3 regions of the Mesorhizobium sp. B2-8-5 genome follow, and region 2 is predicted to be linked to each of the others. Evidence: predicted binding sites of a transcription regulator. Region 2 holds the regulator's gene; each other region holds the start of a gene.

Region 1 (4,911 bases), 3.1 Mb from region 2:
CAGAACACGCCGGCCGAGTTCTTCGACCATCCGCGCCATGAGCGCACGAAGCTCTTCCTGTCGCAGATCCTGCACTGAGGCGGAGCCCGGTAACAGGTTGCTCGGAGGTTGCTCGAACCACCCCTCGGCTTCGTCATTCTAGGGCGAAGCAAGGAGCGAAGCGACGCGGCGCAGACCCTAGAATCTATGCTGTGACATCGAGGTGTTGCTGCGGTTCAGAATTCTGCACCGTCGCGCCCTACGGCAGAGGTCACGGCATGGATCCTCGGGTCAAGCCCGAGGATGACGAACTCACGAACGGGTTCGGCCAATCTCGAGAGCTGCGACAAATGTGGCCGACTTACCGCGCCTGATGCGAAAATTCCTGCGATATCTGGCAATGCTCGTCGCAGCGGTGGTGCTTGCCGCCGCGCTCTGCACGCTGGTGCCGCGCCCGCTCTGGCCAGCCGCCGCCCGAGGCGAGGGGACGCGGCACATATTGGTGCTGAGGAACCCGATCCACACCGACATCGCCGTGCCCCTCGATGATGGCGTGCGCCGGCGCTTTGCCTTTCTCGCCGACGCCGGTCTGCCGATCGAGGCGCCAGGGGCGCGCTACATCGTCTTCGGCTGGGGCGGCCGCGCCTTCTATCTGGAAACCCCGACATGGTCGCAGCTGAAGGCCGCGCCGGTGTTGAAAGCGCTCACTATCGACGCTTCGGTGATGCATGTCGATGTCGCCGGCGCGATCAAGGAGCAGCATCCCGCCGTCGCCGGCTTCGACATCGACGAAGCGCATTTTGCGGCGCTGCTCGACCATATCGCGGCGAGTTTTCGGCAGGGGCCGGGTGGCCCGATGGCGATCGAGAATGCTGGGTATTCAACCTTCGACCGCTTCTACGAAGCCAACGGCCATTTCAACGCCCTGGTCGGCTGCAACACCTGGACGGCGGCTGCGCTGCGCACCGCCGGCCTGCGCACGGGATGGTGGAACCCGCTGCCGGTGACGCTGTGGTGGTCGTTGCGGTTGTATGATTAATGCATGTCGCGCAAAAGTGTGCAGCGGTTTTGCGATAACGACATGCATGAAAACAAAGGCTAAAGCGCGTCGCCTGAATCCGCTTCAGCGCGACGCGCTTTAGTAGCAATTGGCGAGCGCCTCGTTCCTTCGCGCCAGCCTATCCGGTCGTCTGCCGCTCTACCGCCTGACCACCTTCCGCTCCTCCCAGCCATAGAGCCAGTCCAAGTCCGCGGCGAGCTTCTCCGCCGGCCGCGTCGCCAGCACCAGGTTGCGGACGATCGCCACCGGTCCCCTGGCATGCCAGGCCAAGCGATTGAGCGCGCCGCGTTTCAGCACTTTTTCGACGCGCGGCCGTCTGAGATTCTCCCAAACCGTCAGGCTCTGCCTTGGATCGCCCGGAAAATCGGCGACCAGATTGGCGAGCATCGAGGCGTCCTCGATTCCCATCGCCGCGCCTTGGGCCGCGAACGGCGTCATGGCATGCGCAGCGTCACCGATCAGCGCGATGCCGTCCGGCGTTGCCCAGCGGCGCTGCTCGACCGTGTGGATGGGGAACGCCGTCCAGGGGCCGGCGAGTGCTACCAGCCTCGACAGTGCCGCCGCCGTGCCTCGGATGGCGCCTGAGAGGATCGCAGGGTCCGCATGGCCGGACCAGCTTTCGGCGATGCGCTCGCCCTTGGTGAAGGCCGCAAGGTTGAAGGCGCGGCCCTTGCTCACCGGATAGGCGACCATGTGGAAGCCGGGATGCAGGAAGGTGGTGACGCAGTTTGCGGCGCCGATTTGCGCAAAGGCCTGGCCGGCGGCACTTTCCGCAGGGACCGTCGCGCGCCAGGCGAGCTCGCCCGAAAAGCGACTCGCCGCAAAGCCGGCCGTCTTGGCAAGCCCCGCGCGAAGCGAAGACCAAACACCGTCCGCTCCGATCAGCAGGCCGCCCGTGACACTCGTCGCTTTGCCGTCGATCTCGACCGTCGCGGTCACGCTTTGCGGGTCGAGGGCGATGCCGGTCACGCGCGCCCCGGTGACAAGCTCTATATCTGGCCGGTCCGCCGCCGTGGCCATCAGCGCTGCCTGCAGGTCGGCGCGGTGCGCCACCAGGTAGGGCGCGCCCCAGCGTTTTTCTCCGGCTTCCCCGAGCGGCACACGCGCCAGCTCGCGCAGGCTTCCCGCGTCCTTCAGCACCACCGCTTGCGGCCGGATCGCGTTGGGCAGCAGGCGGTCGAGCACGCCGAGCCGGCGCAGGATGCGGGTCGCGTTGGGGGAAAGCTGGAGGCCGGCGCCGGCCGCTTCGAGTTGCTTTGCCTGCTCGAACAATTTTACCGGGAAGCCGCGCTCGGCAAAGGCAAGCGCCGCCGTCAGCCCGGCGATGCCAGCCCCGGCGATGACGATTTGCCGGGACCGTGTTTCAGCCATGATCTAGCAGTCGTTCGTGATCTGCAGGGTCAGGCGGCCTGGTCGACATAGAGGCAGCCGGCCGGCTGCGTTTCCGTCGCCTTCAGCGACGCTGAATAGCGGTAGAGCGTCGAACAGTAGGGGCAGACCTTCTCATTGTCGTCGCCCATGTCGAGGAACACATGCGGATGGTCGAAAGGCGGATTGGCGCCGGTGCACATGAATTCCTTGACGCCGATCTCGATGACCGGGTGGCCCGCGTCGTTCTGGAAATGGGGAATGCTGCCGCCTGCCATCGTCGTCTCCAATTGGGTTCGGCCAGTGGGTGTGACCAGTCTGCATCTGGAGCATAACAGGTCCGTTTGCAAGATCGATGAAATCAAACTGTCGCAAAAGGCTGGCAGAGGATAAGTTGAGCCGGTTAAGCGCATGGGGCCGGTGTCGGAGCGATTCCGTGACGATCATGCGTCACAAAGACATGTTAGAGCGTCGTTGAACGGCAATATGCGGCGCCTCCTAGGGACGGCTGCGGGCAAGAGCGGGAAACCATGAACGAACTGAAGCCTGTGCAGAGCGAGTTCATCACCGTCGAGGCGGCAAGCCCGGACGGCGGCAATCCCGACCGTTTCGTCAACCGCGAATTTTCCTGGCTGCAATTCAACCGCCGCGTGCTGGAGGAATCGCTGAACGAGCATCATCCGCTGCTCGAACGCGTCCGCTTCCTGTCGATCTCGGCCGCCAATCTCGACGAATTCTTCATGGTCCGCGTCGCCGGCCTTGCCGGCCAGGTGCGCGAGGGCATCGCGCTGAAAAGCCCGGACGGCCGCACGCCCGAGCAGCAGCTCGAGCAATTGCTGCGCGAGGTCGAGCGTCTGCAGGAGGACCAGCAGAAGAGCCTCTCGGCGCTGATGGTCCTGCTCAACAAGGAAGGCATCGAAAGCATCACCCGCGATGCGCTGACCAAGGACGAGAAGGCCTGGCTGGAGGAGCATTTCCAGGAACAGGTTTTCCCGGTGCTGACGCCGCTGTCGATCGACCCGGCGCATCCGTTTCCGTTCATTCCCAATCTCGGTTTTTCCATCGCCCTGCAGTTGCGCCATCGCAAGAATGGCGAGGAGATGAGCGCGCTGCTGCGCTTGCCGGTGGCGCTCAAGCGTTTCATCCGCCTGCCCGACCGCAAGAACCATGTCCGCTTCATTCCGCTGGAGGAAGTGGTCGGTATCTATATCGGCAAGCTTTTCCCCGGCTACGAGGTCAAGGGCTCCGGCACGTTCCGCATCATCCGCGACAGCGACATCGAGGTCGAGGAAGAGTCGGAAGACCTGGTGCGCCTGTTCGAAACGGCTCTGAAGCGACGCCGCCGCGGCTCGGTGATCCGCATCGAGTTCGACACGCTGATGCCGGCCGCGTTGCGGGACTTCGTCGCCGGCGAGCTCGGCGTCTCGTCGAGCCGCATCAGCGTGCTCACCGGTCCGCTGGCGCTCAACCAGATCTCCGAGATCGTCGCCATTCCGCGCGACGACCTCAAATTCACGCCCTACAATCCGCGCTTTCCCGAGCGCATCCGCGAGCATGGCGGCGACTGCTTCGCCGCCATCCGCGAGAAGGACATCGTCGTCCATCACCCATACGAGTCCTTCGACGTGGTGGTGCAGTTCCTGCGCCAGGCCGCCGCCGACCCGGAAGTGGTGGCGATCAAGCAGACGCTCTACCGCACCTCCAACGACAGCCCGATCGTGCGCGCTCTGATCGACGCCGCCGAGGCCGGCAAGTCGGTCACGGCGCTTGTCGAGCTCAAGGCGCGCTTTGACGAGGAAGCCAACATCCGCTGGGCGCGCGACCTCGAACGCGCCGGCGTGCAGGTCGTGTTCGGCTTCCTGGAGCTGAAGACCCACGCCAAGATGTCTTTGATCGTGCGCCGCGAGGATGGCCGGCTGCGCAACTACGTGCATCTCGGCACCGGCAACTACCACCCGGTTACCGCCCGCATCTACACCGACCTGTCCTTCTTCACCACCGACCCGACGATCGCGCGCGATGTCGCGCAGCTCTTCAATTTCATCACCGGCTATGCCGAGCCCGCCGAGGAGATGCGCCTTGCCGTATCGCCCTTCACGCTGCGCAACCGCATCCTGAAACACATCTCGGACGAGATCGTCCATGCCCGCGAAGGCCGACCGGCGCGCATTTGGATGAAGATGAATGCGCTGGTCGATCCGACCATCATCGACGCGCTTTACGACGCCAGCCGCGCCGGCGTCGAGGTCGACCTCGTCGTGCGCGGCATCTGTTGTCTGCGGCCGCAGGTGCCGGGTCTTTCCGAGAATATCAGGGTGAAATCAATCGTCGGCCGCTTCCTTGAGCACAGCCGCATCTTCTGCTTCGGCAACGGCCATGGCCTGCCGTCGGACGAGGCGGTCGTCTACATCTCGTCGGCCGACATGATGCCGCGCAATCTCGACCGCCGCGTCGAGACCCTGGTGCCCATCACCAATCCAACTGTGCATGAACAGGTGCTTGGT
Region 2 (4,911 bases):
CATGCCCCGCGACGAGCTGATCGGCGAATGCATGGCGATCGTCCGGCGCCGGTTGCGGGATCCCGACCTCGACGTGGGCAGCGTCGCCCGCATCGCCATGGGCATTCAGGGCATCACCGATTCCCATTCACGCGCCATGCTGTGGTCGCCGATCACGCCGCTGACCGACATCCCTTTCGCCGACCTCCTCGAACGGGAATTCGGTATTCCCGCCACCATGGAGAACGACTGCAACATGATGGCGGTGGCGCTGCAATGGCGCGATCCCGAGCGCTATCGCGACGACTTCATCGCCATCCTGCTCTCGCACGGTATCGGCATGGGCCTGGTGCTGAAGGGCGCGCTGTTCAGCGGCACACATTCCTCCGGCGGCGAGTTCGGCCATATGATCCATCGTCCGGGCGGCGCGCGTTGCCGCTGCGGCCGCCGCGGCTGCGTCGAGGCCTATGCCGGCAATTACGCGATCTGGCGCAGCGCCATGGGAATAAGCGAGGATGCCACGCCGACCGACGTCGGTGACGCCGATATGCGCGCGCTGGCCGCGAAAGCCCGGCAGGAGGACGGACCCGAGCGGGAGGCTTATCGCCGGGCCGGCGAAGCACTCGGTTTCGGCCTCGGCAGCCTGTTCGCCCTTATCGACCCGGCGCCTGTCGCCATGGTCGGCGTAAGCGCGGCCGCCTTCGACCTGATCGAGCCGGCGCTGCGAGAGGCGATCGCCCAGACCGCCGGCGGCCAGCACTCGGAATCGATCTCCTTCGACACCGAGCCGAACGAACTGCCGCTTATCCGCGAAGGCTGCGCCATGCGCGCGCTGACCTTCGTCGATCAGGAGATTTTCGCGCCGGGGGTGCAGGCCAGAGCGGGGGCCGGGAAGAACGTGGCCTGAGCGAACGTGGCGCTGAAGCCGCGAATCGCACCAACGTTGGAGATTGGCCGAAGCCACCGCGACTTCGTCATTCCAGGGCGGAGCAAGGAGCGAAGCGACGCGCGCAGACCCTGGAATCCATGCCGTTACCTCGATCGTAGGGTGCAGTGGTGCAGAGTTCTGCGCCATAGCGGCGCGTGGAAGTCACGGAATGGATCCTCGGGTCTGCGCGCGTCGCTTCGCTCCTTGCTCCGCCCGTGGATGACGAAGCGCAAGCGTCTCGACTACCCACCAGCGTAAATGTTGGAAGTGCCGATCCCGTCGGAACTTCCGCCCTCGGGACCTAATCCTCCCTGATCGCGTACCCCGCCCCGCGGATGGTGCGGATGACGTCCGGCATGCGGCCGTTGTTGACCGCCTTGCGCAGGCGCCCGACATGGACGTCCACGGTGCGCTCGTCGATATAGATCGTCTCGCCCCAGACATTGTCGAGCAACTGGCTTCGCGAGAACACGCGGCCGGGATGGCGCATCATGAATTCGAGCAGGCGGAACTCGGTCGGCCCGAGCCGGATCTCGCTCTTCTTGCGGTAGACCCGGTGCGATTCGCGGTCGAGCACGATGTCGCCGACCTTGAGCACGCTGGACAGCACCTCCGGCTTGGCGCGGCGCAGCAGCGCCTTGACGCGCGCCATGAACTCCGGCGTCGAGAACGGCTTGACCAGATAGTCGTCGGCGCCGGTCGAGAGGCCGCGCACGCGGTCGCTTTCCTCGCCGCGCGCCGTCAGCATGATGATCGGCAGCCGCTCGGTCTCGGGCCGCATCCTGAGACGCCGGCAGAGCTCGATACCGGAAACCGCCGGCACCATCCAGTCGAGCACGAGCAGGTCGGGAACGTTTTCCTGAAGGCGGATTTCGGCCTCGTCGCCGCGGGTCACCACTTCGACCTGGTAACCCTCGGATTCGAGATTGTAGCGGAGCAGCACCCCCAGCGGCTCCTCGTCCTCCACCACCATGATGCGTGGCGCGATCATCGGGGTAACCTTTTCGTCAGGCCGCCGGCGCCGACATTGCGGTCTCGTCCTGCTTCGGACGATTGGCGGGCAATTGCGTGCCGGTCAGCACATAATAGGCGTTCTCGGCGATGTTGGTCACATGGTCGCCGATGCGCTCGAGGTTCTTGGCGCAGAACAGAAGATGCGTGCAAGCGGTGATGTTGCGCGGGTCTTCCATCATGTAGGTCAACAGCTCGCGGAAGACGGACGTGTATTTGACGTCGATGCGCTCGTCGTCGTTGCGAAGCTTGGCCAGCGCCGTGGCATCGCCCACCATATATTCCTGGATCACGGCCTGGACCTGGATCAGCACCAGCTGCGCCATCGAATCGATCGAATGCGTGAGGTCGCGCGGCGCGGCGCTGACGCCGACCGAGCCGACACGCTTGGCGATGTTCTTGGCGAGATCGCCGATGCGTTCGAGGTCGCCCGCCATGCGGATCGAGCCGACCACGTTGCGCAGGTCGTCCGCCATCGGCTGCCGCTTGGCGATCAGCGTGATGGCGCGGTCGTCGAGCTCGCGCTGACGAGCGTCCATGATGGCGTCGTCGGAGACGACGCGCTGCGCCAGCGCATTGTCGGTCTCGAGCAGCGCCCTGGTCGCACCGCCGACCATGGAGCTGGCGAGATCGCCCATGTCGTTGATGAGCCGGCTGATCTGCCTCAGATCCTCGTCGAAGGAGGCGACGGTATGTTCGGCCATGATGATGTCCTCGTATGAACTCAGCCGAAGCGGCCGGTAATGTAGTCCTGCGTGCGCTTCTCGCGGGGCGAGGTGAAGATCTTCTCGGTCCGGTCGAACTCCACCAGCTCGCCCAGATACATGAACGCCGTCTGCCGCGACACGCGCGCCGCCTGCTGCATGTTGTGGGTGACGATGACGATCGTGTAGTCGGCCTGCAATTCGTCGATCAGTTCCTCGATCTTTGCCGTCGACAGCGGATCGAGCGCCGAGGCCGGCTCGTCGAGCAGGATGACCTCGGGCTTCACCGCCACGGTGCGGGCGATGCACAGGCGCTGCTGCTGGCCGCCCGAGAGGCTGAGGCCGCTGGCGTTGAGCTTGTCCTTGACCTCGGTCCACAGCGCGGCGCGCTTCAGCGCCTGCTCGACGCGGCTATCCATCTCGGCCTTGCTGATCTTCTCATAGAGCCTGACGCCGAAGGCGATGTTCTCGTAGATCGACATCGGGAACGGCGTCGGCTTCTGGAACACCATGCCGATCTTGGTGCGCAGCAGGTTGAGGTCCTGCGAGCGGTCGAGGATGTTCTTGCCGTCGAGCAGCACCTGGCCCTCGGCGCTCTGCTTCGGATAGAGCTCGTAGATGCGGTTGAGCACGCGCAGCAGCGTCGACTTCCCGCAGCCCGACGGGCCGATGAAGGCTGTGACGCTGCGCTCGGGCAGGGACAGGTTGATGTCCTTCAGCGCCTTCGACTGGCCATAGTAGAAATTGAGGTTCTTGACCTCGATCTTGGCCTTCTCGACGGTCGTGTCGGCTGCGTTCAGGTCGGTGGACAACATCGGTTTCATCTGTCCTCTCTGCGTCCGGTTAGGCTGCGGGCGATGATGCTCAGCCCGAGAACCGTCAGGGTGATTATGAGTGCGCCCGTCCAGGCCAGTTGCTGCCATTCCTCGTAAGGGCTGAGAGCGAACTGGAAGATGGTCACCGGCAGGCTGGCCATCGGCGCATTGAGATTGCTCGACCAGAACTGGTTGTTGAGCGCGGTGAAGAGAAGCGGCGCCGTCTCGCCGGAGATGCGGGCGATCGCCAGCAATATGCCGGTGACGATGCCCGACATTGCCGCGCGGTAGGCGACGGAGCGGATCACCACCCAGCGCGGCGCGCCGATGGCGGCGCCTGCTTCGCGTAGCGCGTTGGGCACAAGGTTCAGCATGTCCTCGGTGGTGCGCACCACGACGGGGATCACCAGGATCGACAGCGCGACGGCGCCGGCAATCGCCGAGAAGTGCCCCATCGGCCGCACCATCAGCTCATAGACGAACAGGCCGATGATGATCGATGGCGCCGACAACAGGATGTCGTTGATGAAGCGCACCACCGTCGTGAGCTTCGAGAAGCGGCCATATTCGGCCATGTAGGTGCCGGCCAGCACGCCGATCGGCGTGCCGACGACGATGCCGATGATCGTCATGACGATGCTGCCGTAGATGGCGTTGAGCAGGCCGCCGGCGTCGCCGGGCGGCGGCGTCATTTCAGTGAACACCGCCAGATTCACCCCGGAGAGCCCCTTGTAGAGCAAGGCGCCGAGGATCAGCGCCAGCCAGGCGAGGCCGATGCCGGCCGCGACGACGCACAGCGCCATCATCACGGCATTCTTGCGTTTGCGGCTTTGGTGAAGCGATGCGGCAGTCGACATCGGTCAGGCCCCCGTGCGGCTATCGATGCGCAACAGCATGTAGCGTGCAAGCGCGAGGATGATGAAGGTGATGATGAACAGGATCAGGCCGAGCGATACAAGCGAGGATGTATAGAGATTGCCGTCGGCTTCGGTGAATTCGTTGGCGATGGTCGCCGAGATCGTCGTGCCCGGCGCAAACAGCGAGGCGCTGATGCGGTGCGCGTTGCCGATGACGAAGGTAACCGCCATCGTCTCGCCGAGCGCGCGGCCGAGGCCGAGCATGACGCCGCCCATGATGCCGACGCGGGTATAGGGGATGGTCACGCGCCGGGTCACTTCCCAGGTCGTGCAGCCGATGCCGTATGCCGATTCCTTCAGCACCGCCGGCACCGTGTCGAACACGTCCTTGGTGATCGAGGTGATGAAGGGCAGCACCATGATGGCAAGGATCAGCGACGAGGTCAGCAGGCCGATGCCGTAAGGCGGGCCGGCAAACAGGCTGTTGAGGCCGGGGATGCCTTTGAAGAGCCAGATGACGAAGGGCTGGATCGTCGTCTGCAGGAACGGCGCGAACACGAACAGGCCCCAGATGCCGTAGATGATCGAGGGAATGCCTGCGAGCAGCTCGACCGCGA
Region 3 (4,911 bases), 3.1 Mb from region 2:
AACGCCGGTGCGGGCGGCGCTGCTGCGCCTGGAAACGGAAGGGCTGATCGGCCGCGACGGCCGCGGCTGGACGGTGGCGCCGATCAACCTGGCGGAGCTCGGGCAGATCGCCGTCTACCGCGAGGCGGTCGAGGTCGCCGCGGTTCGCCTGACGGCGGCGCTCGAAGACCGTGGCGGCACCGAGGTGATCGCGGCGATGCTCGATTCCTGCGATGCCGAGACGCCGCGCGAGGAATGGCACCGCGTCGGCATGGATTTCCACATTGAGCTGGCCAGGCTTTCCGGCAACGAGTTTCTGCTCAGGGCCGTTCGCGACGCGATGACTAGGCTGTCGCGGGCGCGCTGGCTGGAGGTGCGCGATGAAAAGGCGCTCGGTCGTGCCTGGGCCGAACATCATGCCATCCTTGCCGCCGTCAAGGCCGGCCACGCGGACGAAGCGGCGGGTCTGCTCTCCGCTCACATCGCCGGCAGCCGCGATCGGCTTGTCAGCTCCTTGCATGACGATCGGCGCGGCCTGCGCGCCAGAGGATTCGCCGTGGTCGGGGCGTAAGATGTCGTGTGGCCATTCGCATTAGCAGGCTTGCAACATGGCCGGGAGAATGCTGTAGGAGACGAGGGGGATGAAGGCAGACTACCGTTGACCATCTTGCTGAATTCGCGGACGCATGGCCACACTCTCACGAACCGCCGCAAAGCTGTTCTATTACGCGCGCAATTTCGCGCGTGACCGCGCACCGCAATCCCTGTTCCGCGACCGCCTGGCCAGCCGGCTCGAGCAGGCGAGGCTCTCGGGCAAGACGGTTCGCGAGCGACTGAATTACTACAACAAGCTGGAACACCCGTTCGTGCCGAGTCCCGACGCCGTGGCCGTCGGCAAGCTGCCGTCCGCGTCCAGCATGTATTATTACGATCTCAAGGAATTCGCCCGCTATTTCGATCCCGGCCTGCTGATCGATTTCGAATATGGCGATGTCGTCGGCATTCCGGAGGTGCCGAGGATCGTCAAGGACCGCCCCATTGGCGACGACAACGCCAATGGCGTGCTGATGAAGCTGAACAAGTTCCGCCACTTCTACATGCCGCCCGACAAGCTGTCTTTCGCCGACAAGCGGCCGATGGTGGTCTGGCGGGGGCATCTCAATAATCCGCTTCGCACCCGCTTCGTGGAAAAGGCCGCTGACCTGCCGTTTTGCGACGCGGGTTCCCACAAGCCCGACGCGCCGGACGGATACCGCAAGCCGTTCCTGAACATCGAGCAGCAGCGACAGTATCGCTACATCGTCTCGCTCGAAGGCAATGATGTCGCGACAAACCTGAAATGGATCATGAGCTCCAATTCGCTCTGCCTGATGCCGGAGCCGACCTACGAAACCTGGTTCGCGGAAGCCCAGGTCGAACCCAATGTCCACTACGTGCCGCTGCGGCAGGATTTTTCCGATCTGGTCGACAAGGTGGCCTATTTCGAAAAACACCCCGCCGAGGCGGGGCGGATAACCGCCGCCGCCAACGCCTATTGCCGCAAATTCGGCAATGAACAGGACGAGCAGGCGATCTCGCTGCTCGTCCTCTACAAATATTTCGTGCTGAGCGGGCAGATAAAGCCCGACGCGGAAGTCTGGCGCTTCATCGCCGGCTGAACGTCCGGCCGCAGCCCTAAGCGTGAGAGCGGTCGAACACCTTATCGGCCGGCCCGAAACGGTCCCTGGCGGTGAACTGCTGGTGCCAGTAGGGATAAAGCACCGGCGGCCGGCTGACGACGTCGAGGCGCTGCCGCTCCTCCTCGGTGAGCGAAAGGCTGGCCGCGGCGAGGTTGTCCTTGAGCTGCGCCTCGTTGCGGGCGCCGATCACCAGCGAACTCACAGCCGGGCGGCCAAGCAGCCAGGCAAGCGCGACCTGCGCCCCTGAGACGCCGCGTGCCTTGCCGATCTCGTTGAGCACGTCGACGATGCGCCACAGGCGGTCCTCGTCGCGGATCGGCGGCTCCGTCCAGCCGCCGACCTGGCGCGCGGTCGGGCTGTCGCGATGGTATTTGCCGGAGAGCAGGCCGCCCGCCAGCGGGCTCCAGACCAGCACGCCCAGGCCCTGGTCGACCGAGATCGGCAGCAATTCATATTCGGCCTCGCGCGCTTCCAGCGTGTAGTGGATCTGCTGGGTGACGAAACGGGCCTGATGGCGGCTGTCGCTGACGGCAAGAGCCTTCATCACCTGCCAGCCCGAATAATTGGAGCAGCCGATATAGCGGATCTTGCCCTGGTTGACCAAGGTGTCGAGCGCCGCGATCGTCTCCTCCAGCGGCGTGAGCCCGTCCCACTGGTGGACGAAATAGATGTCGATGACGTCGGTCCTGAGCCGCTTCAGGCTCTTCTCGCATTCGCGGATCAGATGGTGGCGCGACAGGCCTTCGTCATTGGGGCCGGTGCCGATGCGCATGCGCGCCTTCGAGGCGATCAGCACGTCGTTCTTGCGCTTGCCGCCAAGCGCCTCGCCGATGATCTCTTCCGACAATCCGTTGGAATAGACATTGGCGGTATCGATGAGGTTGATGCCGGCATCGATGCAGGTGTCGATGATGCGTTTGGCTTCCGAGAGATCCGAATTGCCGACGGCGGCGAACGGACCGGCGCCGCCGAAGGTCATTGTGCCAAGCGTCAATGTCGAGATTTTCAAGCCCGATCGGCCCAGCGTGCGGTATTCCATGTCAGTCCTCGCAATTTGTTTGAAGAGGCGCCGTGGCGAGCGCCGGGAAGAGGCGAGGGGATTTGTAGGACAATTCCCGCCGCTTGTCGCCCCGCTATCGATACGGACCGATCACATATCTTCGAGGCCTGCTGCCGGACGATTGCAATAAAACCGTCATTGCGCCTCTGTATCTCAGTCGATTTACGGAGTGTCCGCCCGGAGACGGAGCGGATTCCGAAGCGATGATGGCCGACAGGCAGACGGAGCTGCGCGATGAATGAAGTGAAACCGAATTCCGGGGCGAAGGATTGGCTGGAAGCCGAGCTCGAGGATACGCTCGACGAGGACTATGAGTTGGAGCTTTCCGAGCCGGCGCTCTCGCTCGAGATCGCCAAGATCTACAAGAAGTCGCATCCGCCCTCCATGGAGCGCATGACCTATTTCCGCGAGCTGCTCAGGCTGCAGTCGGAATTGATCAAGCTGCAGTCCTGGGTCGCCTACCACAAGAAGAAGCTGGTGGTGGTCTTCGAAGGCCGCGATTCCGCCGGCAAGGGCGGCGTCATCAAGCGCATCACGCAGCGGCTCAATCCGCGCATCGCCCGCGTCGTGGCGCTGCCGGCGCCGACCGAGCGCGAGAAATCGCAATGGTATTTCCAGCGCTACGTGCCGCATCTACCCGCGGGCGGCGAGATCGTGCTGTTCGACCGCTCCTGGTACAACCGCTCCGGCGTCGAGCGGGTGATGGGCTTTGCCAATGGGGACCAAGTCGAGGAGTTCTTCAACGACGTGCCGGAATTCGAGCGTATGCTGGTCCGTTCCGGCATCACGCTCGTCAAATACTGGTTCTCGATCACCGATGAGGAACAGCAGATGCGCTTCCTGATGCGCATCCACGATCCGATGAAGCAGTGGAAGCTGTCGCCAATGGACCTGCAGTCGCGCGTGCGCTGGGAGCAGTACACCAAGGCCAAGGAAGAGACCTTCGCCCGCACCAACATTCCGGAAGCGCCCTGGTTCATCGTCGAGGGCAACGACAAGAAGCGGGCGCGGCTGAACTGCATCGACCACCTATTGCAGCAGATGCCGTATGAAGAGGTTCCGCACGAGGACATCTCGCTGCCCGACCGCGTCTTCAACCCGTCCTATGAGCGCCAAGTGCTGCCGCGCGAGCTCTACGTGCCGGAGAAGTATTGAGGCCTTTTCCTTCTCCCCGTTTCACGGGGAGGTGAGGAGTGGTCCGCGCAGCGGGCGAAAAGCTAATTGCTTGGCTTTTCGAACGACGAACGCCCGAAGGGCGGATGAGGGGCTGCGCCGGCGTCGGCGATTGAGCCCCAATTCGCTGCCATTGCGGGCTTGCCGCTGATCTCAAAGGCCGCGCCGCCCTCATTGCCCTGCCGGGCATTTCTCCCCGTATAGTGACGGGAAGAAAGAGCTGTACTCACGCTCGCCCGATCATCACATGCAAAGCGTTCGCCGTCGCCACTTGCTCGTTGCAGCGATAGCCGAGCTTCACCATGTCGAGGCCGGCGAAAAGATGCTCGCCCGAGCCGAGCAGCACCGGCGAAATCGCCAGATGCATCTCGTCGATCAGCCGTTCCTGGAGATATTGCCGGAAAGTCGAAACACCGCCGCCGATCCGCACATCCTTGCTCCCGGCCGCGGCCTTAGCCTGTTCGAGCGCCGAGTGGATGCCGTCGGTGACGAAGTAGAACGTCGTGCCGCCTTCCATCGTGATTGGCGCGCGTTTGTAGCGGGTCAGCACGAAAGTCGGAACATGATAGGGCGGGTTGTCGCCCCACCAGCCTTTCCAGTTGTCGTCCGGCCATTCGCCGCGGATCGGCCCGAACATGTTGCGGCCGAGAATGTAGGCGCCGACATTCTCGAAACTGCGGATGGCCAAGTCGTCGTCGACACCGGTCGCGCCGCCATCCTTGCCAATCACCATCTGGTGGAATGTCCGGGTGGTGACCAACCATTTGTGCAGGGTCTCGCCACCGACACCGAGCGGATGTTCAAGCGTCTGATCGGGACCGGCGCCGTAGCCGTCGAGCGACAGGGTAAAACCGTTGACACGCAGCTTGGACATGATTGCCTCCTAAACCAGTTGTAATTCGCAATCGGTTGTTGAGTAGCCTGGCCGATTGCGAAATGCAAGCGGTATTTTCCGGCAATCGAGTCGGGCAGCGTCGGGATCGTCGCCGGAAAGGCAGCTGCCCGGGATATTGGGGCGAA

What was found. The regulator PhoB, encoded in region 2, activates phosphate uptake and scavenging genes when phosphate is short. The targets are predictions, from matches to a motif close to TGTCATNNANCTGTCAT.
Region 1: a site for PhoB is predicted at 2,764-2,780, ahead of FJ430_RS23535 (RNA degradosome polyphosphate kinase). Genes of this name have one in related genera too.
Region 3: a site for PhoB is predicted at 2,841-2,857, ahead of ppk2 (polyphosphate kinase 2). Genes of this name have one in related genera too.

Annotation. Positions count from the first base shown of each region.
Region 1 covers NZ_CP083951.1:4,817,340-4,822,250, reverse strand. Annotated here, with positions in the region: gene FJ430_RS23555 (amino acid ABC transporter ATP-binding protein) at 1-78, shown strand, start outside; gene FJ430_RS23550 (TIGR02117 family protein) at 353-1,018, shown strand; gene FJ430_RS23545 (FAD-dependent monooxygenase) at 1,178-2,410, opposite strand; gene FJ430_RS23540 (zinc-finger domain-containing protein) at 2,440-2,685, opposite strand; gene FJ430_RS23535 (RNA degradosome polyphosphate kinase) at 2,938-4,911, shown strand, end outside.
Region 2 covers NZ_CP083951.1:1,464,228-1,469,138, reverse strand. Annotated here, with positions in the region: gene FJ430_RS07140 (ROK family protein) at 1-886, shown strand, start outside; gene phoB (phosphate regulon transcriptional regulator PhoB) at 1,209-1,898, opposite strand; gene phoU (phosphate signaling complex protein PhoU) at 1,915-2,622, opposite strand; gene pstB (phosphate ABC transporter ATP-binding protein PstB) at 2,643-3,446, opposite strand; gene pstA (phosphate ABC transporter permease PstA) at 3,443-4,294, opposite strand; gene pstC (phosphate ABC transporter permease subunit PstC) at 4,298-4,911, opposite strand, start outside.
Region 3 covers NZ_CP083951.1:4,578,298-4,583,208, reverse strand. Annotated here, with positions in the region: gene FJ430_RS22415 (GntR family transcriptional regulator) at 1-550, shown strand, start outside; gene FJ430_RS22410 (glycosyl transferase family 90) at 666-1,637, shown strand; gene FJ430_RS22405 (aldo/keto reductase) at 1,654-2,697, opposite strand; gene ppk2 (polyphosphate kinase 2) at 2,953-3,873, shown strand; gene FJ430_RS22395 (dihydrofolate reductase family protein) at 4,118-4,765, opposite strand.